DNA from 3 places in the Catellatospora sp. NPDC049133 genome. Region 3 is predicted to be linked to each of the others. Evidence: predicted binding sites of a transcription regulator. Region 3 holds the regulator's gene; each other region holds the start of a gene.
What was found. The regulator HrcA, encoded in region 3, represses chaperone genes, less so after heat shock. The targets are predictions, from matches to a motif close to GGTTNGCACNCTCNNNNNGAGNGTGCNAACC.
Positions count from the first base shown of each region.

Region 1: the regulator HrcA is predicted to act here: its motif matches at 6,693-6,723, upstream of AB0B35_RS10855 (FmdB family zinc ribbon protein).
Region 2: the regulator HrcA is predicted to act here: its motif matches at 4,273-4,303, upstream of groL (chaperonin GroEL).

Region 1 is NZ_JBEZDT010000008.1:28,045-37,509, reverse strand. Features, by position in the region: gene AB0B35_RS10900 (SigE family RNA polymerase sigma factor) at 70-759, shown strand; gene AB0B35_RS10895 (hypothetical protein) at 762-1,982, shown strand; gene AB0B35_RS10890 (PHP domain-containing protein) at 1,979-2,845, shown strand; gene AB0B35_RS10885 (MarC family protein) at 2,874-3,491, shown strand; gene AB0B35_RS10880 (PD-(D/E)XK nuclease family protein) at 3,732-4,562, shown strand; gene AB0B35_RS10875 (Fur family transcriptional regulator) at 4,660-5,124, opposite strand; gene AB0B35_RS10870 (DUF2231 domain-containing protein) at 5,273-5,758, shown strand; gene AB0B35_RS10865 (translation initiation factor 2) at 5,763-6,050, opposite strand; gene AB0B35_RS10860 (hypothetical protein) at 6,113-6,286, shown strand; gene AB0B35_RS10855 (FmdB family zinc ribbon protein) at 6,360-6,674, opposite strand; gene AB0B35_RS10850 (5-formyltetrahydrofolate cyclo-ligase) at 6,779-7,369, opposite strand; gene AB0B35_RS10845 (diguanylate cyclase) at 7,533-9,465, shown strand, end outside.
Region 2 is NZ_JBEZDT010000011.1:191,156-200,620, forward strand. Features, by position in the region: gene AB0B35_RS15285 (GNAT family N-acetyltransferase) at 1-741, shown strand, start outside; gene AB0B35_RS15290 (sugar porter family MFS transporter) at 799-2,220, shown strand; gene groL (chaperonin GroEL) at 2,551-4,173, opposite strand; gene AB0B35_RS15300 (hypothetical protein) at 4,362-5,225, opposite strand; gene AB0B35_RS15305 (hypothetical protein) at 5,222-6,211, opposite strand; gene AB0B35_RS15310 (cold-shock protein) at 6,373-6,576, opposite strand; gene AB0B35_RS15315 (hypothetical protein) at 6,899-7,669, shown strand; gene paaN (phenylacetic acid degradation protein PaaN) at 7,760-9,424, opposite strand.
Region 3 is NZ_JBEZDT010000031.1:8,553-18,017, forward strand. Features, by position in the region: gene AB0B35_RS30080 (hypothetical protein) at 1-137, opposite strand, end outside; gene AB0B35_RS30085 (enoyl-CoA hydratase-related protein) at 226-1,044, opposite strand; gene hemW (radical SAM family heme chaperone HemW) at 1,062-2,276, shown strand; gene AB0B35_RS30095 (DUF4870 domain-containing protein) at 2,283-2,783, opposite strand; gene hrcA (heat-inducible transcriptional repressor HrcA) at 3,012-4,034, shown strand; gene dnaJ (molecular chaperone DnaJ) at 4,077-5,207, shown strand; gene AB0B35_RS30110 (16S rRNA (uracil(1498)-N(3))-methyltransferase) at 5,298-6,032, shown strand; gene AB0B35_RS30115 (SDR family oxidoreductase) at 6,230-6,994, opposite strand; gene AB0B35_RS30120 (histidine triad nucleotide-binding protein) at 7,018-7,371, shown strand; gene AB0B35_RS30125 (serine hydrolase domain-containing protein) at 7,382-8,755, shown strand; gene AB0B35_RS30130 (PhoH family protein) at 9,010-9,465, shown strand, end outside.

The sequences.
Region 1 (9,465 bases), on a different contig from region 3:
CGCGCCTCGGTCAGGCGTCCGCGACGTACGCCTGCGATGGGAGGTGCGTCTGTGAGCCACCGGTCGGCCATGGAGGACGAGTTCCGCGAGTTCGTGACCGCACGTTCGGCTGCCCTGCTGCGCACGGCATACCTGCTGGCCGGTGACTGGGCCACCGCGGAGGACCTGCTGCAGACGGCGCTCACCAAGACGTACCTGGCGTGGAAGCGCCTGGGCCAGATCGAGGCGGTGGAGCCGTACGCCCGCCGGGTGCTCGTCAACACCGCGACCAGCTGGTGGCGGCGACGCTGGCACGGCGAGCGACCCACCGAATTCCTACCGGAACGGGCCGCACCGGACAATCTCGAAGAGCAGCTCGAGCGCGATGTGATGTGGAAACATGTCAAAGCTCTTCCGGCACGACAACGCGCCGTGCTGGTCCTGCGTTTCTACGAGGACATGTCTGAGGCGCAGACAGCCGCGATGCTGCAGATCTCGCCCGGGACCGTGAAGAGCCAGACCTCACGGGCGCTCGGGACGCTGCGGTCGCGGCTGGCAGCCGAGGGAATCACCGGCAGGCTGCCGGCCGCGCAGGCGGCGGCGGAGCCGGCGGTCCCGAAGCAGCGGGCGGGCACGGTCGCCACGGAACCGCTCGACCTGCCGGTCGGCGAGGTCACCCTGACGGCCGAGCCCACCCCGGTCGCGGCACCCGTGGTGCCGTCGCCTCGGCGGGAAGCTGTTCGACCGGCCCGCGTGCCGGTCGGCCAACCTGGGCGGTGACCATGCTTGAGGACGAGCTGCGTGAGATGTTCGCGGCTCGCGCGCAGACCCTGCCTGCCGCCGCCGACCCGGCCGGCCGCGCCATCCGACAGGCGCGCCGGACGACCCGGCGACGGCGCACGGCGACCGGCACGATGACGGTGTTCGCCTTCGCGACCGTGCTCGGCGGCGCCGTGGCGGCGCAGGGGCTCGGCGCCGCGGCGACGACGGCCGCGGACCCGAACCGGGTCACCTTCCAGAACCTCTTCGGCGGCGAGGCTCCCGTCGCCGCCCGCCAGACCCAGCTGCCGACCATGGACCTGCCGGTCGACCTGCTCGTCGGCCAACAGCTGTGGACCGCCGACGGGCAGCGGGTGGACCTCGACCACGACGGCGACGTCTCCATGATCGCCAAGGTGCCGGACGGCTGGGTGTACTCCGACTCCAGCACCGTGCGCCTGCTCCCCAACAGCGCCGGTGGGACGGTCACGCTGTCCGGCCAGGGCGAGTGGGCGGTGAGCCACGACGGCACCCGGGTCGCCACCAACGACCAGGGCACGCTGGCGGTCACCAAGGTGAGCGGCGACGACCGGGGCACCACGCTCGCGTCGACGCCGGTGCCCGAGACCGCCGCCCCGGTCACCTTCTTCGGCGACCGCGTAGTCGTCTCCAGCGAGAAGGGCTTCGACTACTGGAGCGCCGAGGCGCCTTCGAAGTACAAGGACACCTGGAACGCCGAGCTGCTCGCCGTGTTCGGCGGCGCCGCGGCCAACGTGGCCGTCGGCATCGTGCGCGGCAAGGGCGAGCTGCTGTGCCTGGTCGACGTCACCGCGGTCAAGAACGGTCTGAAGATCGGCGCACAGCTGGGCTGCGGCGACCTGGTCGGCAAAGCGCTGGTAAAGCTCCACGCGGCGCTCTCGCCTGACGGCCGGCTGCTCGCCGTGGCTTCGCCGAGCGGTCTGCAGATGATCGACCTGGACCGGGCGCGCATCGACGCCGCGGCGAACAGCGGCAAGAAACAAGCGCAAGCGCAGGCGCAGGTCCAGGCGCTGGTGCTCCGGGCGGACTGCCCGATCACCGCCGTGGACGCCGTGGTCTGGTCGGACAACACGACCGTGGTGACGCAGACCGAGGGCGGCGGCATCTTCGCCTGCAAGAGCGACGGCACCAAGCTGCAGGTGGCACTGCCCCCGGACGTCCAGCCCGGCTGGACGATGATCCCTTCGTACGGCACCGGCAAGTGACGATCGACCTGCACCTGCACTCCACCGCGAGTGACGGCACCACTCCTCCAGGCGAGCTGATGCGTCTGGCCGGCGCGGCGGGGCTGCGGGTGGCCGCGCTCACCGACCACGACACCACCGCAGGCTGGGCGGCCGCCGCCCAGGCGCTGCCGCCCGGCCTGACCCTCATCCGGGGGGCCGAGCTGAGCTGCCGCTGGCACGGCGAGGGCGAGTCCATCGCCCTGCACATGCTGGCCTACCTGTTCGACCCGGTCCATCCCGCGCTGGTCGCGGCACTGGCCCGGGTCCGCGAGTCGCGGCTGGGGCGTGCCGAGCGCATGGTCGCGCTGATGCGGGCCGACGGTATCGACGTGGACTGGGCCGACATCCTGGCCCACGCCGACGGCGGCACCATCGGTCGGCCCCACCTGGCCGCCGCGCTGATCCGGGCCGGGCTCGTGGCCGACACGCAGGAGGCGTTCGGCCCGCGCTGGCTCGGCAACGGCAGCCCGTACCGGCTGCCGAAGGAGGACCTGGACGTTTTCGAGGCGCTGCGCCTGGTCCAGGCTGCGGGCGGGGTGACCGTGGTCGCCCACCCGCGCGCCTCGGTTCGCGGGCGGGTCGTGCCGGAACAGCTGTTCGGGCAGCTCGCGGCCGCCGGGCTGGACGGCCTGGAGGCCGACCATCACGACCACAGCCCGGCCGAACGCGCCGAGGTGCACCGCATCGCGGCCGAGCTGGGCCTGTTCACCACCGGCAGTTCGGACTTCCACGGCACCCACAAGAAGGTGCGCATCGGCGAGTTCACCACGGCCCCCGAGGCGCTGGAGCGGATCGTCGCCGGTGCGACGGGCGCCACCCCCGTCACGGGAGTCGCCGGATAACCCTTGCCAGTCGTGCTATGCATCCGGTGTGGATTGGAAGTTCTTCGGCGAGGTCTTCGTCACCCTGCTCGTCATCACCGACCCGCCGGGAATGGTGCCCATCTTTCTCGCGCTGACCGGGGCATTGCCCGCCCGGGACCGGCACAAGGCCGCCACGCATGCGGTCGCGCTGGCCCTCGGCGTCATCGCCGTCTTCGCGGTGGCCGGCCAGACCATCCTGGACTACCTGCACATCCAGCTGCCCGCGCTGCAGGGCGCGGGTGGCCTGCTGCTGGTCCTGGTCGCGCTGGAACTGCTGACCGGCAAGGCCGACGACCCCGACCAGCAGTCGACCTCGAACATCGCCCTGGTGCCGCTCGGCACGCCGCTGCTGGCCGGCCCCGGTGCGATCGTGGCGACGATGCTGTTCGTGCAGCGGGCCGACAGCACCGCGCAGTACGTGGCGATCGGTCTGGGCATCGTGGCGGTCATGGTCGCGGTGTGGCTGGTGCTGCGCTACTCCGGGATCATCGTGAAGGTGCTGCGGCCCGGCGGTATCGAGGTGCTCACCCGCATCGCCGGTCTGCTGCTCGCCGCGATCGCGGTCCAGCTGATGGCCGATTCGATCGGCGCCTTCGTCGAGCTGTTCACCACCGCGCATCCCTGACCGGGGCCGGTCGGGCGGTGCGGGGCACATTCCGTTCGGAATATACGCCGGCCCATCTCGTCGACTTCGATCTCGTGGGAGTCGACGAGATAGGCCAACGTCTGTGAAGAACGGGTTCTCGGGCGAGCGGGCGGGCGGGTCGGCTCGCGCGTGTCCGACCGGGCTGGCACGATCTGCCAGGTGAGCCGAACCCCCAGCCCCCGCCGCGGCAAGGACGTCCCGGAGCAGCTCGGCTTCGACATGATGCCCGAGCGCCTGTTCGTGTGCACCCCGAGCAAGCTCTCGTCGTACGCCGACTGCCCGCGCCGTTACCGGCACACCTACCTCGACCGGCCCGCGCCGCAGAAGGGGCCCGCCTGGGCGCACAACTCGCTCGGCGCGAGCGTGCACACGGCGCTGCGCAACTGGTGGGACCTGCCCGTGGAGCGGCGGGACAGCGCTGCGCTGCCGCGGCTGCTGAGGGCGACCTGGGTGCGTGAGGGCTACCGCGACGACGAGCAGGAGCGGGCGGTCTACGAGCGGGCGCTGGGCTGGCTGGAGGCGTACACCGCCGATCTGGACCCGGAGCTGGAACTGCTGGGCGTCGAGCGCACGGTGGCCGCGAAGACGGCGGTGCTGGCACTGAGCGGCCGGGCGGACCGGATCGACGCACGCGGCGGCGAAGCCGTGATCGTCGACTACAAGACCGGCCGCACCGGTCTGGACGCCGACGACGCACGCGGCTCGCTGGCGCTGGCGTTGTACGCGTTCGCCGCCGAGCGGGTGTTCCGCCGCCCGTGCCGCAAGGTCGAGTTGCATCACCTGCCGACCGGCACGGTGGCCGCGCACGAGCACACCCCGGAGTCGATCGCCCGGCACGTGTCCCGGGCCGAGGACACCGCGCGTGACATCGTGGCGGCGGAGAAGGCGCTCGCCGACGGCACGCCCCCGGACGAGGCCTTCCCGACCCGGCCGGGCAGCCTGTGCAGTTGGTGCGACTTCCGCCGGGTGTGCCCGGCGGGCGCGCAAGCTCCGATCAAGGAGACCTGGGCCGCCGTGGAGACGACCCCGACCGGCCCCGTTCCCGCCTAGATCACTCGACTTGCCTGGCACCTGGGCGAATGGCGTTCCAAGATACGCACAGGTGCCGGGCAAGTAGGACGATCTTGACGGCGCTGGCCGGTTCGGGTCAGGCCGGGGTGTCGGGGGTGCGGTCCTCGGCGGCGAGTTGCTGGCAGGACGGGCACAGGCCCCAGTAGGTGACCTCGGCCTCGTCGAGGGCGAAGCCGTGCGTCTGGCTCGGATCGAGGCAGGGTGCCGCGCCGACGGCGCAGTCCACGTCGGCGATCGCGCCGCAGCCGCGGCAGACGATGTGGTGGTGGTTGTCGCCGGAGCGGGCCTCGTAACGGGCGGGGGAGCCGGCGGGCTCGATGCGCCGGGCCAGGCCCGCGCGGGCGAGCGCCCCGAGCACGTCGTAGACCGCCTGGGTGGAGACCGAGTCGAGGCGCTGCCGGGCCTGCCGCGTGATCTCCTCGACCTCGAGGTGGCCACCCTGCCCGAGGATGTCGAGCACGGCGAGCCGCGGCCGGGTCACCCGCAGGCCCCGCGCGCGAAGGAGAGCCTGCGGCTCGATGTCGCCGTACATGAACACCATTTCAGCAGCTAACTTGGATCTCCTCAAGAAAAGGTCCGATATACGTGCTCTGCGACACGGGCCATTCCCCCTCTGTCCCATCGACGTGGGCGGGTCTAGGCTCACCTTGACCTTGGGTACGCACCCCCGGAATCCACGTGGAGGCACAGTGTTCGAGGAACTTCTCGGCCTGCCGGCTCACCCCCTGCTCGTGCACGCCGCAGTCGTGTTCGCCCCGCTGCTGATCGCCGGCGTGGTGGTCTATTCGTTCGTGCCATCCGTGCGCCGCTACATCGGCTGGGCGGTGCTGCTGCTCGGCGTCGCCGCGCCGATCGCGCTGTGGTTCGCGCGCCAGAGCGGCGAGGCCCTGTTCACGACGCTCGTCGAGAAGGGCTACCCGCCGCAGATCCTCGCCCAGGTGGACCTGCACAAGGACTTCGGCGACGCGGCGGCCTGGGCGGGTACCCTGCTCGGCGTGCTGGCGATCGCGCTGGTGCTGTTCACGCACTCGGCCGCGAAGAAGCCGGCGACCAGTGGTTCGCGTGCCGCGGGCTGGGCGCTGGTCGCGCTGAACCTGCTGGCCGCCGGAGCCACCGCCTACTACGTCTTCAAGACCGGCGACACCGGAGCGCAGGCGGTCTGGAGCAACATCTGACGGGTCAGGTCCGCCACTGCAGGCATGCGACCAGGATCAGCACGACGCCCGCGGCGATGCCGAGCGCGTTGGTGAACCGGTCCGCGCGCTCCTCCGCGAGGTCGATCGCGTCGTGGTCCAGTTCGGGCAGCCGCCGCGGGGGCACGACGCGCGGGGCGACCTCCGGGTGCCAGCCCGGCGGGGGTGGCACGGCGGGCGGCGGGCCGGGGTACGCCGCGGCGGCCTGCACGGCGTCGGCCCCGTCCGCGGACGGCGTGGGCCGGCGCCACTGATCGTCGGCGGGCCGGTTCACGAGGGCCGACCCACTGGCAGGCGGCGGGACCAGCCGATCCCGGCTGGTCCTATGCTGCGATGGTGAGCAGTGACGCTGTCCCCGGCGGTCGCGACGACGACCGCGTGGTGGAGTTCGACGACGAGAGTCCGGTGCTGCCGGAGCAGACCCGTGACGACACGGACCGGGGCTGGGGCGAGCGGTCGTGGAGCAACGACGACCGGCTGCGCGACGAGCGCCCGCCGCACTGGGACTGACCGCCGGCCACAGCGATGGCGGGGCTGACGCACCGCCGTACTATAGCGCGGAACCGGACATTGCGGACGTAGCTCAGGAAGCGCTGCTGCTCGCGGTCGACGACGAGGTGCTCGACGACGGCGTGCTGCTGCTCGACGAGGAGCTGCCGCCATTGGCCGAACTGCCGGACGACGAGCTGCTCGATGCCGCGGGGGCCGTGCCGGAGCCGCTGCCGCGCGAGTCGGTGCGGTAGAAGCCGGATCCCTTGAAGACCACGCCGACCGAGGAGAACAGCTTGCGCAGGGTGCCCTCGCACGTCGGGCACTCGGTCAGCGGCTCGTCCGCGAACGACTGCACGGCCTCCAGCTGGTGACCGCAAGCGGTGCAGGCGTACTGGTAGGTGGGCACGTTCCCCTCCATGATCATTGCTGGCACTCGGGTATACCGAGTGCTAATAGTGCCTGACCGCCCCGCGACGTGCCAAGTGGCTGTCGCCGATCACACTGTGCGGGTCAGCCGGGAATGCGCCGCAGGCCGCTCGGCATGAGCACCCCGTCAACCCGCTGGTCGTGCGCCTCGGTGGGGATCTCGTCGAGCAGTTCGCCGTCGTACAGCAGCGCGATCACCGGCGTGTCGCCGTGTATCCGGGCCAGGGCGCGGTCGTAGCTGCCCCCGCCGCGGCCGAGCCGCGTGCCGCTCCGGTCGACCGCGACCGCCGGGACCAGCACCAGATCGGCCGTGGTGATCCCCGTCACGCCGTGGCGCGGACCGGCGGGCTCGCGCAGCCCGAAGGCAGCGGGCAGCAGCGACTCCGGCCCGGCGTAGGCGGCCCAGTCGAGATCGCGGTCGGGCCGCAGCACCGGCAGCAGCACCCGGGTCACGCCGGGCGTGGCGGCCAGCCGGTCGGGCAGTCCGGGGCCGCCGGGTTCGCCGGCCATCGGCACGTACGCGCAGACGGTCAGCGCCGCACCGGGCTCGACCAGCTCCGGCAGCCGCGCGGCCAAGGCCGTGTCCGCCTCGTCGAGCGCGGCCGGGGTCAGCGCACGGCGGGCCGCCAGCACCGCGGCGCGCAGTTCGCGCTTGGTGGGCACGGGCGTCGTCACCGGGGGGAGCCCGCCCGGATCTGACGTCGTTCAGGGTTCGCCGCGGCGGTTACTGACAAAACGGAATATTCACTCATAACGTCCTCAGGTTGTACAAGCGACGCATCCTAGTTCGACGTTCGCCGTTGACCCCGGTGACTTCACCGCCGCCGAGGGGGAAAGTGTGACACTGCGCGCCCGGCTCACCACCGCCTTCCTGGCGGTGGTCCTCAGTCCCGTCCTGCTCGGCGCTTTCTTCGTCGGCACGATGGTCAGCAAGCTGTCCCACGAGCGCGCCACCGAACGGCTGGCCGTCGCCGCCGGCTCGGTGCGCACCTCCGTCGGCTCGCTCTGCGGTCAGCTGCGCGCCGTCGCCGAGGGCGTCGCCGCCGCGCCGGCCGACCAGCGCCTGGCCACCGCCGAACGCATGGTCGCCGCGGGCCTCGCCGGCGGTGTGCACATCGACACCGGCGTCGACGGCGTCACCACCGCCCAGGCCCCGGCCCCGCCGTGGGCCGACTGCGCCGGGCCCGACCCGCAGGTGCGACCGGACGCGGTGGCCGGGTTCGAGGCGCTGTCGGCCCGGGTGCCGCTGGCCGGCCCGAACGGCGAGCCGACCGGCACCGTCTCGGCCGCCCTCACCGTCGACGGCGACCTGATCCGCCGCCTGGCCCAGGCCAGCGGCGCGCAGCTGACTCTGCTGCCCGGGGCCGGTGTCCCGGCGGGCGCGTCCGCCGCCGACCCCGACCTGGCGGCCGACCCCGACGGCACCCTCGGTGAACCGGCCGACACCGCCGACGACATGGATGACACCGAGAACGATGCGGGGGCCATCGGCGGCATGCCCGGGGCTGTCCCGGGCGGTATCGGCGCGATCGGCACGGGTCCGGGCGCCACCGGAACGAATGGCGCCCCCGCCGGCACCGCAACGAACGGCCAGGCCCTCGCGGGTGCCGGGGCCGATGGCGTAGCAGCAGGCGTGCCGGCGGGGCAGCCCGGCGACCTCACGGGCGGCGCGCTGCCCGTCGACCCGACGGCCGACGGGCCCGGCAGCGCCGATGCCGCCGCTCCAGGCGGCCCGGCGGTCGGGCCGGACGCGGCGCAGGGCACCGGCGTGGCCGGGGACGAGCCGGTCGGCGGTGACTTCGGCCGCGAGGTCGACCTCGCTCCCGCTCCGGAGGAGACCGCCCCGGGCGGGCCGGTGCACACCACGATGCTCGGTGCGGATGCGGCCACCATCAGCGGGTACGCGGGCAGGCTGGGCGACGGCGCGACCGGCTCGGCCGACAACGGCCACCTGGTGGCCCGGATCGGGCCGGTGGCCGGGGAGCCGCTGCCGCTGGCCGTGTCGCTGCCCGCCCGCCCGCCGACCGGTCTCTACCTGCTGCTCACCCTCGTCGTTCTGATCACCGCCGGGGTGGCCGTGACGGTGGCCTGGTGGCTGGCGAAGACCGCGACCGAACCCGTGGTCGAGCTGGCCGCGGCCGCCGACCGGGTGGCCGGGGGCGACCTGGATGCCCGGGTGCCGGTCCGCGGCAACGACGAGATCGGCCGGATGGCCACCGCGTTCAACCACATGACCCGGGAGCTGCACACCTACGTGGCGGCGTTGACGGCCAGCCGGGACCAGCTGCGCGGGCACCTGGGCGTGCTCGGCGACACCCTGTCCAGCACCCACGACCTGGACCGCATCCTGCGGGTCATCCTGCAGACCGCGCGGCACGCCACCGGCGCGTCGGCCGGCATGGTGCTGCTGGCCGACCCGGCCACCGGCGCGCTGGTCGGCCAGTGCACCGAGGGCCTGCCCGAGCAGTGGACGACCGGCGAGCGGGGCACCCTGCGGGTGCCGTACGGGCTGGGCCTGACCGGTTCCGTCGCCGCCACCGGGGTGCCCCGGCTGGGCCGCGTCGAGCGGGACGGGCCGCGGCTGGACCCGGGCGAGCCGGACTGCCGTACGTACATGGTGGTGCCGTTCTCCGCGCCGGGGCTGGGTGAGGCGAGTTCGTTCCCGCAGCCGGGGGCGCTGCCCGCGGCACGCGGCGTGCTGGCCCTCTACGACCGGCTCGGCCGCGACGAGTTCGACGACTCCGATCTGGTCACCCTGCGCACCTTCGCCG
Region 2 (9,465 bases), on a different contig from region 3:
GGCGACGTCGTGGGGGTGGCGCTGGCGTCGACGGGCCGCAAGGACCCGGCGGTCGGCCACCTGGACCTGCTGGTCGTGGACCCCGCGTTCCGGCGGCAGGGCCTGGCCCGCGAGCTGGTCGGCGCCGTCGAGGGGCAGCTGCGGGCGCGTGGGCTCACTGCGGTACGGGTCGCCGGCAACCCGCCCACGCACGCGTGGCCCGGCGTGGACGTGCGGTACACCCCGGCCGTGTGCGCGCTGACGGCGCTCGGGTACGCCCACGACCGTACGGCCTGGAACATGACCGTGGACCTGGCCGAGGGCTCGCCGGCGCTGCGGGAGACCCGGACCGCGCAGGAACGGCTCGCCGCCGCGCACGTCGTCGTACGCGCGGCGACGACCGACGACCTGCGGGAGCTGCGGCCGCTGATCGCCGCCGAGTGGGGCCCGGCCTGGGTCGCCGAGGTGGAACGGGCCGTCGGCGGGACCGGTGGCTGCCACATCGCCATCCGCGACGGGCAGCCGATCGCGTTCGCCGCGTGGGGCGGCTGCCGCCCGAGCTGGTTCGGCCCGATGGGCACCCTGCCCGCCGCGGCGGGCCTGGGCATCGGCGGCGTCCTGCTGCGACGGTGCCTGCGCGACCAGGCCGACCGCGGCATCACCCGGGCGCAGATCGGCTGGGTGGGACCGGTCCCGTTCTACTCGGGAGCGGCCGCAGCCGTTATCGAGCGGGTCTTCTTCCTCTTTCACAAACCGCTATGAGTTGGGCTTTTTTCGCATTTCAGATTAGAACTGGTGGTTTCGGGGCACCATGAGGATGTGGCAGCCCCGACCAGCCCCATAGCCGAACCCCATGAGACCAAGGGCGCGGCGATCATGGTCGCCGCCGCGGCGGCGGTGGGCGGTTTCCTCTTCGGGTACGACACCGCGGTCATCAACGGCACCGTCGACGCTCTGCGCAACACCTTCCACCTGGGCTCGGTGGCGCTCGGCTTCGTCGTGTCGGCGGCTCTGCTGGGCTGTGCCGTCGGCGCCTGGTTCGCCGGCCCCCTGGCCGACCGGCTCGGCCGGGTGCGGGTGATGCTGATCGCCGCGGCGCTCTTCATCGCCAGCTCGATCGGCTCCGGCCTCGCCTTCAGCCCCGTCGACCTGACGTTCTGGCGGATCGTCGGCGGTCTCGGCGTTGGCGCGGCCAGCGTCATCGCGCCCGCGTACATCGCCGAGGTCTCGCCCGCGCACATCCGCGGCCGGCTCGGCTCGCTGCAACAGCTCGCCATCGTCAGCGGCATCTTCGTCGCCCTGCTGGTCGACTACCTGCTGGCCGACGTGGCGGGCGGTGCGATGGAGGCGGTGCCGTGGGGCGGCGCGGCCTGGCGCTGGATGTTCGCCTCGGCCGCCGTGCCCGCGGTGATCTACGGGGTGCTGGCGCTGCAGATTCCGGAGTCACCCCGCTACCTGGTACGCCGCGGCCGCCTGGCCGAGGCCCGCGACGTGATCAAGCGGCTGATCGGCGGCGACGTCGAGAAACGCATCACCGACATCAAGCGCACGGTGGCGGGCACCACCGAAAAGGTCCATCTGAACGTGCTCAAGGGCCCCAAGTTCGGGCTGCTGCCCATCGTCTGGGTCGGCATCCTGCTCTCGGTGTTCCAGCAGTTCGTCGGCATCAACGTGATCTTCTACTACTCGTCGGCGCTGTGGGCGTCGGTGGGTTTCAGCGAGTCCGACGCACTGCTGATCACGGTCATCACCAGCATCACCAACATCGTCACCACGCTCATCGCGATCGCCCTGGTCGACAAGGTCGGCCGCAAGCCGCTGCTGCTCGTCGGCGCGGCCGGCATGGTGCTCACCCTCGGCACGATGGCCTGGTGCTTCTCCACCGCCGCCCAGACGGTCGGGCCCAACGGCGAGACGCTGACCACGCTCAGCCCCGCGATCGGCAAGGTCGCCCTCGTCGCCGCCAACCTGTACGTGGTCGCCTTCGGCATGAGCTGGGGCCCGGTGGTCTGGGTCCTGCTGGGCGAGATGTTCAACAACAAGATCCGCGCCACCGCGCTGGCCGTCGCCGCCGCCGCGCAGTGGATCGCGAACTGGCTGATCAGCACCACGTTCCCGGCCCTGTCGAACATCGGCCTGACCTTCGCCTACGGCCTGTACGCCCTGTTCGCCCTGCTCGCCTTCGTCTTCGTCTGGAAGGCCGTCCGCGAAACCAAGGGCCGCGAACTCGAAGCCATGTGACCCGCCCACGGCCGGCGCGGCCGGTTCGGTCCGCCCACTCACCATGATCGTTCGACTTGCCTGGCACCTGTGCGTATCTTGAGCCCGCTTTCGCCCACCTGCCTGGCAAGTTGAACGATCATGGCGGCGCGGCACAGCGCGGCACAGCGCGGCACAGCGCGTGGGAGGGCGCGGCACAGCGCGGCGGCGGGGCTGGGCGCGGGGCGGGGCGGGGCGGGGCGAGACGGGAAGGCCCCCGAGCCGGAGCTCGGGGGCCTTCGTCGTGTTCAGGTGTTGCGGTGGATCTGATCCGGACGGATCAGCCCTGATACCGCTTCTGATCCTGACGGATCAGAAGTCCATCTCGCCACCGCCGGGGCCGGCCGGCGCAGCGGCGGCCTTCTCCGGCTTGTCGGCCACGACGGCCTCGGTGGTGAGGAACAGGGCCGCGATCGAGGCCGCGTTCTGCAGCGCCGAACGGGTCACCTTGGCGGGGTCGAGGATGCCGGCCTTCAGCAGGTCGACGTACTCGCCGGTCGCAGCGTTGAGGCCCCAGCCGGGCTCCAGGTTGCGCACCTTCTCCACCACGACGCCACCCTCGAGGCCCGCGTTGACGGCGATCTGCCGCAGCGGGGCGTCGAGCGCGACCTTGACGATGTTGGCACCGGTGGCCTCGTCGCCCGAGAGGTCCAGCTTCTCGAACGCGGTCTTGCCGGCCTGCACGAGCGCGACGCCGCCACCGGCGACGATGCCCTCCTCGACGGCCGCCTTCGCGTTGCGAACGGCGTCCTCGATGCGGTGCTTGCGCTCCTTGAGCTCGACCTCGGTGGCCGCGCCGACCTTGATGACCGCGACACCGCCGGCCAGCTTGGCCAGGCGCTCCTGCAGCTTCTCACGGTCGTAGTCGGAGTCCGACTTCTCGATCTCGGCACGGATCTGGTTCACCCGGCCGTTGATCTGGTCGGCGTCACCGGAGCCGTCGACGATCGTGGTCTCGTCCTTGGTGACCACGACCTTGCGGGCGCGGCCCAGCATGTCGAGACCGGTGCTGTCGAGCTTGAGGCCGACCTCCTCGGACACGACCTGGCCACCGGTCAGGATCGCGATGTCCTGCAGCATGGCCTTGCGGCGGTCGCCGAAGCCCGGCGCCTTGACGGCGACGGACTTGAAGGTGCCACGGATCTTGTTGACGATCAGGGTCGCCAGGGCCTCGCCCTCGACGTCCTCGGCGATGATCAGCAGCGGCTTGCCGCTCTGCATGACCTTCTCGAGGATCGGCAGCATGTCCTTGACGTTGCTGATCTTGCCGTTGACGATGAGCAGGTAGGGGTCCTCCAGGACCGCCTCCATGCGCTCAGGGTCGGTGATGAAGTAGGCCGAGTTGAAGCCCTTGTCGAAGCGCATACCCTCGGTGAGCTCCAGCTCCAGCCCGAAGGTGTTGCTCTCCTCGACGGTGATGACGCCTTCCTTGCCGACCTTGTCCATCGCCTCGGCGATGATCTCGCCGACGGTCGGGTCAGCGGCGGAGATCGAGGCGGTGGAGGCGATCTGCTCCTTCGTCTCGACGTCCTTGGCCAGCTTGGAGAGCTCCTCCGCCACCGACGCGACGGCGGCCTCGATGCCCCGCTTCAGGGCCATCGGGTTCGCACCGGCGGCAACGTTGCGCAGGCCCTCGCGAACCAGCGCCTGGGCCAGGACGGTCGCCGTCGTCGTGCCGTCACCGGCGACGTCGTCGGTCTTCTTGGCGACCTCCTTGACCAGCTCAGCGCCGATCTTCTCGTACGGGTCCTCGAGCTCGATCTCCTTGGCGATGCTCACACCATCGTTGGTGATGGTGGGGGCACCCCACTTCTTCTCGAGCACGACGTTGCGGCCCTTGGGGCCGAGCGTCACCTTTACGGCGTCAGCGAGGACGTTCATTCCCCGCTCGAGGCCGCGGCGAGCCTCCTCGTCGAACGCGATAATCTTGGCCATAACGGCGTTGTCCTCCTGGACAATCCGAGGTCGGAGAGCTGGCCCGCGACGACCGGCTGCCACCATTCGGCAGCCCCGCAACTCCGACTTCTGGTCTCGTATTGGCACTCACACGAGGAGAGTGCCAATCACCTGTTTAGCACTCTCGCCCCCCGAGTGCAAGCGAACACGGGATGATCACAGATGGTTCACCAGGTGCGGCCGAGTTCGATGACCACCGGCTCGGCGCCGTCCGGCGCGGGATCGGCCGACGGCCCGCCGGGCATGCCGGGCACGGCCACCCGGTGCAGGTAGGCGACCGTGAGCGCGGTCATCGTCACGGCCGACGTCAGCACGCCGAGAACCGAATTCGTCGTCAGCTGCAGGCTCCACGGCAACGCGTACAGCACGTCGGCCTGGAGCGCCTGCGTCAGCACGAGGTCGGCCAGTTCGTCGGCGGCCCAACCGAACGCCAGCACCGCCACGATCTGCCCGATCGTGGCCGCGCGGCTGTGCGCCAGCAGCCATGCCCGCATTGGCCCACGCCGTTCGAAAAGCACGACCAGCGGCAGCAGCGCGGTGGCGAAGGACAGATACCAGCCGCCGACGGTCATCACGGTGGAAAGGGTCTCGACCGACGAGATCGAGTACGGGTAGTCCGTGAACCCGTAGAAAACGTAGAAGCTGGCCGCGGCACGGATCAGGCCGACTCCGGCCAGCCACAGAGCCAGTCGGCCGCCCCGCCGCACCCCCAGTCCCAGCGCCACGCCGACCCGCACCCGGCGGCCCTCGCCGGCCCCGCGGAGCACCTCGACCCCCGCCGCCCACGCCCAGGCGGTGCACACACCCGACAGCACGGCGGGCAGCACGTAGACGCCGACGATATAGACGGGTTCGTCAAGACCCAGCCCCGGGCTGGGTCCGAAGGTGCCGGACAGCAGCAGCCCGCCGACGGCGAGCAGGGCGACCCCCTCGGTGACCACGCTGATCGCGAGCACTCGCCACCAGCAGGCCCGCAGCAGGGCCAGCGTCTCGCGAAGCCAGGAAGGCCGGGCCGGGGTCTGCTCGATCACCGCGCGGCCAGCTCGTCGACCAGGCGTCGGGTGGAGACGGTGTCCTCTGCGCCGCGACGCTCGGCGTACGTGATGAGGATGCCACTGAACAGCACCATCGTCAGCGGGATCTCGATGACGGCGGCGAGCAGGGTGACGCCGCCGGTCACCGCGACGGCCACGGCGGTGTCGCCCGGAGGCACGACCGCGGTGCCGATCGCGCTGAGCATCCGCTCGATGACAGAGCCGGCGAACAGGGTGAGGCCGAGCAGTAGCAGCCGTCCGGTGGTCGGCCAGAACGCGTTGTGCAGCAGCGTGCTGGACCGGCGCAGCGGGCTGCCGCGCTCGAACAGGAACGCCGGGCCGAGCAGTGCGATCACCAGCATCAGGTATCCGCCGACGAGCAGCACCGGGATCACCCCGATCAGCGAGGCGATCTGGACGCAGCACGCGGCGACGGCGACGACGCCGAGGCCGACGAGCAGGTAGGCCAGCACGTGCCAGAGGGTGAGGCCGAGCATCCGGCGCAGCCCGTAGCGCATCGCCTCGCCGACCGTCACCGGCAGCCCGGCCGCCTGCCGGACGGCCAGGTGGGTGGCCGCGGCGTAGCCGAGCATCTGCAGCAGCAGCACGACCACCACGTACGCCGCCACGGTCGCCAGCAGCGTGGCGATCAGCTCCTCGGCCATGTCCGAGCGGCCGAGGATGCTCAGGTCGAAGCCGCCGCCCGCGATCACACCGGCGACCAGCAGCACGCCGAACACGACGGTCGGCAGCAGGTGGGTCAGCGCGAAGATGACGAGCAGCTGCGACCACCCGCGCCGCAGCACGCCGCCCACCCGGTAGGTCCACCCGCTGAACCCCTGCACGGCCGGGTTGACCAGCGGGTCGTGCTCCGGACCGAAGTCCGGCGTCGCCGCGCGGTATGCCTCGTCGGGCGGCCGGAAACCCTGCTCGGACGGCAGCGGCTCGCCGGCGTCGTAGGGGTTCGGGGTGGGCTCGGACATGTGCTGCTCCAGGTCGGAGGGAGGGGCCGCCCAGTGTGGCACGCCCGCGCCCACGCCGCTGTCCCCTGCGGCCCGACGCCGTATCCGGAAAAGCTGGAAGGGCCCCGATCCTGTGGGATCAGAGCCCTTTCCGTATTACTCAAGCTTTGATGGCCAAGCGGTCAGGCGATGACCCGGACCTTCTCAGCCTGGGGGCCCTTCTGGCCCTGGGCGATTTCGAACTCAACGCGCTGACCGTCGTCGAGCGCCTTGTAGCCGTCCATCTCGATCGCGGAGAAGTGGACGAATACGTCCTGCCCTCCGTCGACCGCGATGAAGCCGTAGCCCTTCTCGCTGTTGAACCACTTGACGGTGCCCTGTGCCACGGTGCACTTCCTCACTTCTGTAAAGCTGGGCGGTCCTGTAGCGGGCCACCCCCGGCTGGTGTTGTCAGCCGTCCTCGCACGCTACACGAGCACCGGTACCCTCGCACAGCCCCAAAACGGACCTGTAATGCTCCCATTACAGTTCGACAGTCGGCAATCTGACCATGAGCGCGCTCTATCGCGTGACCGGGCGGGCCACCCGGGGGTTGGGTGGAACGTGGACAACCGCCGCCGCATCCGTTCGCGCCGCATTCCGGCCGCCTTCATGCCCGTCATCGCCACCTCCTTGTGCGCCGTCGCCTTACTCGTCACGGGTGCGGTCATGCAATGGGCACTGCACTACGGAACGAACGCGGCGCCGCGTCCGGGAGCCTCCCGCGACCGCGAATCAGCGTCACCCGCCCGGCTGGAACTTCCCCCCGTACGGCTGGACACCGAGGGCTTCGCCAGTTGGGCGATGCTGGACCGGCGCACCGGCGAGATCGCGGGCTCCTCCAACCTGGACGCCCCGAGCGACACCATGTCCCTGGTGAAGGTCTGGCTCGCCGCCGACTTCCTGCGCCGCACCGACTACCCGGACGAGCGCAGCCTGAACCGGCTGATCATCATGATCCGCGACTCGGACAACAAGGCCGCGTACGAGTTCTACGAGCGCAACGGCGGCCGGGCGGGCATCGAGCGCATGGTGCAGATCTGCGGGCTGACCGAGTCGAAGCCGTACAAGATCGACGGCTACTGGTCGAACACCGAGGTGTCCGCGCGCGACGTGGCGCGGCTCGGGGTCTGCCTGGCCGACGGCCGAGCCGCGGGGCCGCACTGGACGGACTGGCTGCTCACCCAGATGCGCCTGGTGCGCGGGGTCGGTGACTTCGGGCCGCGGGCCGCGTTCCCGCCGGAGGTCGCGGCCACCATCGCCATCAAGAACGGCTGGCTGCTGCGCACCGAGGACAAGCTGTGGCACATGGCCTGCCTGGCGGTCACCGACCACTGGAGCATGAGCGTGCTGCTGCGCTACCCGGCCCGCTACGGCTTCGACCACGGCCGCGACCTCTGCGCGTCCGTCGCCGAACAGCTCAAACCCGCCCTCCCCTGAGAGTGAAAGGAAGGGCACCTTCACAACGCTCCGCGTTGTAGAAGGTGCCCTTCTTAACTGTCCAGCGCGCTGAGCTGCGCGTCCGGCGCGCTAGGCCGCGGCGACCGGGCGGCGGGACTGCACGATGCGGAAGCGGCTCGCCACGAACGCGCCGTCGGTCAGCGCCGCGTTGGCGGCCGGGTTCGCGCCGGAGGCGTGGAAGTCGGAGAACGCCGCCGACTGGTTGACGAAGATGCCGCCGGTCAGGTTCGCCGACAGGTGCACGCCCACCTCCATCGCCGCCTGCTCGACCGCGTCGAGCACGGACTCGTCGGTGCTGTACACCGCCGCGGTGATGGCGCCCTTCTCGCCGACGGTCTCCCGGAAGATGTCGATGCTCTGCGCGGTCGACTCGGTCGGCACCGCGAAGGTCACCGGGCCGAAGCACTCGCTGCCGTAACCGTCGGTCACCTTCACGATCATCGGCGTGCGGACCACCGCGTCGGCGTACGCCGGGTGGGCCAGCTCGGCCGAGTCGAGCACCACGTCGCCCATCTTGCGGGCGGCCGCGATGCGGTCCACCACGTCGTCGTTGACGATCGCGCCGGTGAACTCGACGGCCTTGGCCGGGTCGGCGGTGATCGCGCGGACCGCGCCGGCGATGCCGTCGACGACCTCGTCGAAGCTCTTGTGCCCGGCCTCGGTCTCGATCCCGCCGGCCGGGATGAGGAGGTTCTGCGGGGTGGTGCACATCTGACCGCTGTAGAGGGTGAGCGAGAAGCCCAGGTTGCGGCACATGCCGGCGAAGTCGTCGGTCGAGTCGACGACGACGGTGTTCACACCGGCCTTCTCGGTGTACACCTGCGCCTGCCGGGCGTTGGCCTCCAGCCAGTCGCCGAAGGCGGTGGAGCCGGTGAAGTCGATGAGCCGGATCTCGGGCCGCAGGGCCAGGTCCTTGGCGATCGGCGCCTCGCGGGTGTCGACGGCGAGCTGCACCGTGTTCGGGTCGAGCCCGGCCTCGGCGAGCACCTCGCGGGCGACCTGCACGGTGATGGCCAGCGGCAGCACCGCGCCCGGGTGCGGCTTGACCAGCACCGGGTTGCCGGTGATCAGCGAGGCGAACAGGCCCGGCCAGGAGTTCCAGGTCGGGAAGGTGTTGCAGCCGATGACCAGGCCGATGCCGCGCGGCACCAGGTGGTAAGTCTTGGCCAGCGTGTCGGCCTTCTTGGTCCACACCACGGACCCGACCTGCCGGGTCTGCTCGGCGTAGCCGTAGGCGACCGCCTCCAGCGCGCGGTCGAGCGCGTGCGGGCCGCCGGCCTGGAAGGCCATCACGAACGCCTGGCCGGTGGTCGCGTGCACCGCGTTGGCCAGCTCGAACACGCGCTTGTGCAGCCGGGCGAGGATCTCCAGGCACACCCCGGCGCGCACGCGCGGCCCGGCGTCGCGCCACGAGGGCAGCGCGGCCTTGGCGGCGGCGATGAGGGCGTCCGGGCCGGTGCGGGGGTATCGCACCCCGAGCGGGATGCCGAACGGCGAGCGCTCCGGGCTGACCCACTCGTCGGCGGGCTGGTCCAGCGGGAAGTCCTTGCCCAGCAGGGCGGTGAAGGCGGCCTTGCCGTCGGCGGCGGCGGTCTCGCCGTACACCTTGGGGCTCGGCGACTCCGGGTACGCCGACCAGTAGCCGCGCTCGGTGATCGCCCGCAGCGCGCTGTTCAGCAGCTCCTCATGGGTGGCGAAGAGGTCCGTGATGGTGACAGTCATGCCCCTCATCATGCCCGACGGGGTGAGCGGAGCCACAGTTGAACACGTTCAAG
Region 3 (9,465 bases):
GCCACGCACTCGGGCGCGCCGAGCCGGGGGAGCGGGATCTCGAGCTTGCCGTCGACCTGCTGCCGGGCGAGGTAGCCGCCGACGCCGAACACCACGGCGAGGATCACCAGGGCGGTCAGCGCGTGCTTGCCCTTCACAGCGGCCTCCTCGACATGTGCGCGGGGGCGGGCGGCTTGTCGAAGTCCCCAAGCCGCCCGCCCCCGCCGCGGGCTCGTTCAGGCCACCCTACGGGGTGGCCGCCGCAACGGCACCGTCCTCGTCGGACCGCGGAACCCAAGCGGCATCCCGTTTCTCCCGGAATGCGGCGACTCCCTCGCGGCCCTCGGCGGAGCCGAAGAACCGCAGCGAGATTTCCGACAGGTACGCCAGCTCGGCGTCCAGCTCCGGCTCCGGGCGGCGGCGCAGCAGTTCCTTCGTCGTCGCCAGCGAGGCGGGTGCGCCCCGGACCAGGCTCTCGCACCAGCGCGCGACGACCGCGTCCACGTCGTCGTCCGGCGCGGTCGCGGTGACCAGCCCGATCGCGGCGGCGCGGGGGCCGTCGAAGACGTCGCCGGTCAGGTACAGCTCCGCGGCGGCGCGCGGGGCCAGCCGGGGCAGCACCGTGGCGGAGATCAGCGCGGGCACCACCCCCAGCCGCACCTCGGTGAAGGCGAACGTGGCACCCGCCGTGCACACGGCGAGGTCGGCGGCGGCGATCAGGCCCAGCCCGCCGGCGCGGGCCGGTCCCCGCACCACGGCCACCACGGGCTTGGCCGACCGGGCCACCGCGCCCAGCACGTCACCCAGCAGCGCGGCCGGCATCTGCCCGGACTTCGCCGCGGCGGCGGTCTCGGCCAGGTCGGCGCCGGAGCAGAAGACCGGGCCGGTGTGGTCGAGCACGATCACCCGTACGCGGTCGTCGGCGTTCGCCCCGGCCAGCGCCGCCAGCAGCTCGGTCATCAACCGGTGCGACAGCGCGTTGCGGTTGTGCGGGCTGTCGAGGGTGATCGTCGTTACGCCGCGGGCGTGGGTGACCCGGACGAGGTGGGAGTCAGGTGAGGACATGAGGGCAGACTAGAGCCGTGGCCCAGCTTCCCGACGGTGAACCCGTACCCGACACCGGTGTCCTGCCCGAGTCCGCACTGGCCGACGTCGGCGGGCGCGGCTTCGGCGTTTACCTGCACGTGCCGTTCTGCGCCAGCCGCTGCGGGTACTGCGACTTCAACACCTACACCGCCTCGGAGCTGGGCGGCGCGGACACCGAGGGCTACGTCGAGGCGGTGCTGGCCGAGCTGGCGCTGGCCGCGAAGGTGCTGCCCGCCCCGCCGCGGGTGGACACCGTCTTCGTCGGCGGCGGCACGCCCACCCTGCTCAAGCCGGCGCAGCTCGGCCGGATGCTGGAGGCGGTCGACAGCACGTGGGGACTGGCCGCCGGAGCGGAGGTCACCACCGAGGCCAACCCCGAGTCGGTGAACCCCGCCTCGCTGCGGGAGCTGCGCGCGGCCGGGTTCACCCGGATCTCGCTGGGCATGCAGTCGGCCGCGCCCGGGGTGCTGCGCATCCTGGACCGCAAGCACACCGCCGGGCGCGCCCCGGCCGCCGCGCTCGAGGCGCGGGAGGCCGGGTTCGAGCACGTCAACCTGGACCTGATCTACGGGACGCCGGGGGAGACCGAGGACGACTTCGCCGCCTCGCTGGCCGCGGTGGTCGGCGCGGGGGTGGACCACGTCAGCGCGTACGCCCTGATCGTGGAGGACGGCACCCGCCTGTCGGCCCGGATCCGGCGCGGGGAGCTGGCGTCCCCGGACGACGACGTGGCCGCCGACCGCTACCTGGCGGCCGAGGCGGCGCTGTCCGCCGCCGGGCTGAACTGGTACGAGGTCTCCAACTGGGCCGCCGACGAGGCCGCCCGGTGCGCGCACAACCTGCTCTACTGGCGCGGCGGCGACTGGTGGGGCCTCGGGCCCGGCGCGCACAGCCACGTCGGGGGGGTGCGCTGGTGGAACGTCAAGCACCCGGCGAAGTACGCGGCCCGGCTGGGCGAAGGGCTCTCCCCGGGTCTGGGCCGGGAGGTGCTGACCGAAGAGCAGCGCCACACCGAGGACGTGCTGCTACGGCTGCGCCTGAGCGAGGGCCTGCCGCTCGGCGTGCTGGACGAGGCCGGGCGCACCGCGGCCGGGCAGGCTTTGGCCGACGGGCTGCTGGAGCCCTCCGCGTACGCAGAAGGCCGCGCAGCACTGACGCTGCGCGGCCGTCTCCTCGCGGACGCGGTGGTCCACTCCTTGCTGGCCTGGTGACCCGACTTACTTGATCAGGCTCATGGTCAGCGGGTACTTCGGCAGCTCGCCGTTGTTGGCCTTGACACCGGCCATGACGCCCATGATCAGCGGGAACAGCGGCACGAAGAACAGCACCATGGGCAGGATCAGCCAGCTCAGGCAGCTGCCGACGCAGAGGCTCACGATGCTGATGACGCCCCAGAGGATCTGGAAGTTCAGCGCGGCGGTCGCGTGCGCCTTGACCGTGGGCGACTCGTTGCCCTTCACGAGCAGCGCGACCAGCGGCGCGACGAACCAGGTCAGCGCGCCACCGAAGTGGGCGACCAGGGCCCAGGTCTTGTCGTCCGGGTTGGCGTAGCCGACCGGGGCGGGGCCGCCGACGGACGGCGGGGGGGTGTAGCCGCCGGGTGCGGACGGCGGGGGAGACGCGGGGGCCGACGGCGGCGCTGCCGGGGCCGGCGGCTCGTAAGAGGGGGCCGAAGGAACCGGCGGCTCCGAGGAGCCGGGCGGGGTGGGTTCACTCATGCCCGACAGGCTAGGTCTGTGGATCAATCGGCGCCAGTCAACACCCGTGACCGATAGGCGACACTGTGCCACCCGAATGACCGAGTTCACCTGCCGTCCACTTTGCCGATGGTCGCGCCCGGTGTCGGTAGAGCGCGATGTCTACCCCGTCACCACGCCTATGCCGTCCGGGTGACCGCCCACGTAGACTGGCACTCACTCACGACGAGTGCCAGCCGGGAGGTGCGTATGGGTCTGGATGACCGCAAGCTTGAAGTGCTGCGTGCCATCGTCGAGGACTACGTCGCGACGCAGGAGCCGGTGGGGAGCAAGGCGCTGGTCGAGCGGCACGCCCTGGGTGTGTCGCCGGCGACCGTGCGCAACGACATGGCCGTGCTGGAGGAGGAGGGTTTCATCCGCCAGCCGCACACGTCGGCCGGCCGGGTGCCCACCGACCGGGGCTACCGCCTGTTCGTCGACCGGCTGTCGCGGGTCAAGCCGCTCTCCCCGGCCGAGCGCCGGGCGATCGAGCGGTTCCTGGTCGGCGCGGTCGACCTCGACGACGTGGTGCACCGCGCGGTGCGGCTGCTCGCGCAGCTCACCCGCCAGGTCGCCGTGGTGCAGTACCCGAGCCTGACCCGTTCGGCCGTACGCCATCTGGAACTGGTCCCGGTCTCCACCACCCGGCTGCTGCTCGTCATGATCACCGACACCGGCCGGGTCGAGCAGCGGGTCGTCGAACTGCCCGGCCCGGTGGAGCCGGACGAGATCACCGAGCTGCGCCGCACCCTCAACGCGACCCTGGTCGGCGTGAAGCTGGTGGACACCCCGCCGCTGGTGCAGGGCCTGGTCGAGCGGGCCGAGCCGCAGGGCAAGGCAACCATGAGCACGCTGGTCAGCGTCCTGCTGGAGACCCTCGTCGAGCGGCACGAGGAGCGGCTGGCCCTGGCCGGCACGTCGAACCTGGCCCGGATGGGCCCGCTGGACCTGAGCACCGGCGCGCTGCGGCCGATCCTGGAGGCGCTGGAGGAGGAGGTCATCCTGCTCAAGCTCTTCGACGAGGTGAAGTCGGGCGCGGCCCGGGTGCGCATCGGCGACGAGAACGAGGTCGTCGACCTGCGGGCCACCTCGGTGGTCAGCACGGGCTACGGTCCGGGCGCGACCGTCGTGGGCGGGATGGGCATCGTCGGCCCGACCCGCATGGACTACCCCGGCACCATCGCCACCGTTCGCGCCGTGGCGCGTTACGTGGGCGAGATGCTGGGACATTGATTCCGAATTTCCTGTTGTTGCTGAACGAGGCTTGAGGACAGCGTGGCCAAGGACTACTACGGCATTCTCGGCGTTCCCAAGGACGCCGACGCCGACGACATCAAGCGGGCTTACCGCAAGCTCGCCCGTCAGTACCACCCGGACGTCAATCCGGACCCGGCCGCGGCGGAGAAGTTCAAGGACATCAACAACGCGTACGAGGTCCTCTCCGACGACCAGAAGCGGCGCATGGTGGACCTGGGCGGCGACCCGCTCGCGCCGGGCGGAGGCGGCGCGGGTCCGGGCGGCCCCGGCGGCGGCCCGTTCGTGGGCTTCCAGGACATCATGGACGCCTTCTTCGGCGGCAGCGGCTCGCGCGGCCCGCGCCCGCGCACCCGGCCGGGTGCCGACGCGATCCTGCGGCTGGACCTGGACCTGTTCGAGACCGCGTTCGGCGTCGAGGCGCCGATCACCGTGGACACGGCTGTGCTGTGCACCACCTGCTCCGGCGCCGGCACCGCGGCGGGCACCCATCCGCAGACCTGCGACACGTGTGGCGGGCGCGGCGAGGTGCAGTCGGTGCAGCGCACCTTCCTGGGCCAGGTCGTGTCGTCGCGCCCGTGCAACGCCTGCCAGGGCTTCGGCACCACCATCCCGCACCCGTGCCCGACCTGCGCCGGCGACGGCCGCGTCCGCACCCGGCGCAGCCTGACGGTGAAGATCCCGGCCGGCGTCGAGGACGGCATGCGCATCCGGCTGGCCAACCAGGGTGAGGTCGGCCCCGGCGGCGGCCCGTCCGGCGACCTGTACGTGGAGATCCACGAGCGGGCCCACGACGTGTACGCGCGCAAGGGCGACGACCTGCACTGCAAGGTCACCGTCCCGATGACCGCGGCCGCCCTGGGCACCCGCCTCACCATCAAGACCCTGGACTCCGAGGAGCAGGTCGAGGTCAAGCCCGGCACCCAGCCGAACTCGACCCTGCGCATCCGCGCCAAGGGCGTCCCGCACCTGCGCGGCACCGGCCGCGGCGACCTCTTCGTGCACCTCGACGTCCGCACCCCCACCCGCCTCGACGGCGAGCAGGAGCGCATGCTCCGCGAGTTCGCCCGCGCCCGCGGCGAGGAGGTCGCCGAACTCTCCAAGCAGGGCGGCTTCTTCTCCCGAGTCCGCGACGCCTTCAACGGCCACTGACGGTTTTTCCGCGTTGATCATGAACTTATGGCACGGTTCGACGGTGTGTCGGTGCCATAAGTTCATGATCACCATTGGAGGGTGTCTGCCGTGAGCGCGCCGCTGTTTCTTGTCGACGAGCTGCCCTCGGGGCGGCTTTACACACTCGGCGGGGCGGAGGGCCACCATGCCGCGACCGTGCAGCGGCTGCGGGTGGGTGAGGCGCTGCTGCTCGCCGACGGGCGCGGCGGTATGGCGTCCGCGGTGGTCGCGGCCGTCGGCAAGGGCACGCTCGACCTCACCGTGACCGAGCTGCGGTACGCCCACGCGCCCGACCCCCGCCTCACCGTCGCCCAGGGCATAGCCAAAGGCGACCGCGGTGAACTGGCCGTGCAGGCGATGACCGAGGTCGGGGTCGACGAGATCCTGCCCTGGGCCGCGTCGCGCAGCGTCGCCCAGTGGCGCGGCGACCGGGGCGCGAAATCCCGAGAGAAGTGGGCGGCGGTCGCCCGCGAGGCCGCCAAGCAGGCCCGCCGCACGTTCCTGCCCGTGGTCGGCGGCGACCCCGACCTGTCCACGAAACAGCTCGTCCAGCGGCTCACGACGGCCTCGGCCGCGTACGTGCTGCACGAGGAGGCCACCGAGCGGCTGTCCCAGGTCGAGCTGCCCGCCGCCGGGGAGATCGTGCTGGTCGTCGGCCCCGAGGGCGGCATCGACGACGCCGAGATCACGGCGTTCCTCGCCGCCGGTGCGGTGGCGGTGCGCCTGGGCGAGAACGTGTTGCGTACCTCGACGGCCGGTGTCGCGGCCCTCAGCGTGCTCGCCACCCGCCTGCACCGCTGGTGACTCCCGAGCGACTTTGCTCTGCACCCATTTGCTTGCTCTGCACCCACCGCCGTGACGGCCGCGCCCGGCCACCGCCGCGAGGTGAGCGCCCGACCGCGGCGCGTCCGCCATGATCGCTCGACTTGCCAGGCACCTGTGCGAAAGCGCGTTCAAGATACGCACATCTGCCAGGCAAGTCGGATGACCTTGGCTCTCGGTCAGCGGAGGTGGGAGGCGCCGTTGAGGTCGAGGACGGCGCCGGAGGCCCACTCGGCGGCGGGGTCGGCGAGCCAGAGGACGGCGGCGGCGATCTCCTCGGGGCGGGCGACCCGGCCGAACGGGCTCTGCGCGGCGTGCTCGGCGCCCCGGGGGACCTTGTAGGCGGCGTTGGTCTCGTCCTCCTGGACGTAGCCGGGGGCCACGGTGGCGACGGCGATGCGGTACGGGGCCAGCGCCACGGCCAGGGACTGGCCCATGGCGTGCAGGCCGGCCTTGGCCGCGCCGTACGCGGGCTGGCCGGGCTCGCCGCGGTAGGCCCCGCGGGAGCCCACGTTGATCACGCGGGCGGACGGGGAGCCCGGGGGACGGGCCAGCATGTGCCGGACCGCGCAGTAGGTGACGTTCGCCGGGCCGGTCAGGTTCACCGCGAGCGTGCGCGTCCACAGCTCCTGCCACTGCTCGTAGGTGACCCCGGTGATCGGATGCGGGTAGGCCTGCCCGGCGTTGTTGATCAGCACGTCGAGCCCGCCCAGCGCCTGCGCGGCGGCGTCGACCATCGTGGCGACGGCGGCCGGGTCGGCGAGGTCCGCGCGTACGACCGCATGCCCTTGGCCGGGCAGCGATGCCCGCAGCGACTCGGCGAGGTCGGCGGAGTCGCGGTGGTGGATGGCGACGCGGTCGCCGCGGGCGGCGAACGCGGCCGCGACGGCCCGGCCCACGCCGCGTGACGCCCCGGTGACCAGCACCGCTCGTGAATCGGACATGGGGGCAGCCTACGATCTGTCTCGTGACCGTTGCCGACTGCCTGTTCTGCCGCATCGTGGCGGGGGAGATCCCCGCGACGGTGGTCGCCGAGACCGAGCGCACCCTGGCCTTCCGGGACATCGCGCCGAAGGCCCCCACCCACGTGCTGGTGATCCCGAAGGAGCACTACGCCGACGTCGCGACGCTGGCCGCGGGCGATTCCGCGCTGGCCGGCGAGGTGCTGGCCACCGTCGCCGACGTGGCCACGGCTGAGGGCGTGGTCGGCGAGGGCTTCCGGGTGATCTTCAATACCGGCGCTTCGGTGGGGCAGACCGTGTTCCACGCGCACGCGCACGTGCTCGGCGGCGTCGACATGGACGGCGATCTCACCGGGTAGTCTCGCCGCCGTGGCAGACCTGAACCGCACTCTCGAACGCCTGGTCCGCGCCGTACAGGCCGAGGCCCGGGTGCCCGCCCTCAGCGTGGCGCTGCGCCGCGACGACCGTCCGCTGTGGACATTCCAGGTGGGCGGGTCCGGCAATCCCGGCGCGCCGCTGGACGCCGACACCCCGTTCCGGATCGGGTCGATCACGAAGACCTTCACGGCGGTGCTGGTGCTGCAGTGCCGCGACGCGGGCCTGCTGGACCTCGACGACCCGATCGGCGTTCACCTCGACGTGCCCGCGCACGGCGGGCTGACCATCCGGCGGCTGCTGTCGCACACCGCGGGCCTGCAGCGTGAGCCGGTCGGCGACGTGTGGGACACGCTGAGCCCGCCGGACCTGCCGGGCCTGCTCGACGACCTGGCCCGCACCGAGGCGATCCACCCGCCGGCGCGCCGCTTCCACTACTCGAACCTGGGCTTCGCGCTGCTGGGGCACCTTGCCGCGCGGCGGCTCGGCGGCGACTGGTGGGACCTGGTCGACGAGCGCATCTGCCGCCCGCTGGGGCTGCACCACACCACGTACGCCGCGCCCGCGCATGCCGCGACCGGTTACCTGGTCGACGAGTACTCCGACCACGCCCGGCCGGAGCCGCCGACCGACTTCGGCGCGGTCAGCCCGGCCGCGCAGCTGTGGAGCACCGCAGCCGACCAGGCCCGCTGGGCGGCGTTCCTGACCGACCCGGCCTCGGTGGACCCGGACGGGACGGTGCTGGCCGCGGACACCCTCGCCGAGGCGCGCTGGCCGCTCACGCCGCGCAACGAGACGCTCTGGGGCTCGGGTGTCGGCCTGGGCCTGATGCTGTGGCCCCGGGAGGGCCGCGTGCTGCACGTCGGCCACAACGGCGCGATGCCCGGCTTCCTGGCTGCCGCGTGCGGCCGCCACGGCGGCCCCGGCAATCCGGGGGGTATGGCCGCAGCCGTGCTGGCCTCCTCCGGCACCGCCTCGGCGATCATCGACCTGCCGCACCGGCTGATCGAGGAGGCGCTGGCCGCCGACCCGGTCGACGTCGCGCCGTGGACCCCGGGCGAGCCCGCCCCCGAGCACCTGCGCAGCGTGCTGGGCCGCTGGTGGGGCGAGGGCTACGAGTACGTGTTCCGCTGGGAGGGCGGCGTGCTGACCGGGCGCGGCGCGGACGACCCGGCCGACGCGCCCCCGGCCGTCTTCGCGGCGCTGCCCGGCGAGCCGGACGTGCTGCGTACCGTGTCGGGCCGGGAGGTGGGCGAGCGCCTGCGCCTGACCCGCGACGCCGCCGGCGAGGTGGTCCGGATGCACTGGGCGACCTACCGCTTCACCCGCCGCCAGGAGACTTTCGACGGTGTCTGGGTAAGCCGCTGAGCTGCCGGCGCCCGCCTTCGCGGGCGCGGGGTTCGGCCTCTCGGCCTCCCTTACCCGCCGGTCGCTCGTCCGCTGCGCGGACTTCCGCTCCTGGCGGGTGCGGTCGGCGGCCGAACCCGGCCGATAGAGGGCACGCCGTCATAACCACTGGCGGCGATGGTGGGATCGGTGACTACGATGGGACCAGCGGGCGGCGACCTGAGCCGGTCCGGTGAGTGCGGAGAGCAGGTGGCGGAAGGCCGGTCGGCCGACTTATGAGCGTTGGTTCTTCTTCGAACGCGGTGCAGACCAAGATCACCGTGTCCGACCCGAGTGTCATGGTCCAGTTGCTGGGCACCGGCGATCGCGTGCTCAAGCTCATCGAGAAGGCCCTGTCCAGCGACATCCTGGTCCGGGGCAACGAGATCACCATCACCGGCCCGGCGGCCGAGAACGCGCTTGCCGAGCGCGTCTTCGGTGAGCTGCTGGAGCTTATCGAGAAGGGCGAGACGCTGACCGAGGACGCCGTCCGACGCACCGTCGGCATGCTGACCGATGAGGGCACCACCGAACGGCCTGCCGAGGTGCTCACCCTCAACATCCTCTCCCGCCGCGGGCGCACCATCCGCCCCAAGACCCTCGGCCAGAAGAAGTACGTGGACGCGATCGACGCGAACACGATCGTCTTCGGCATCGGCCCGGCGGGCACCGGCAAGACCTACCTGGCCATG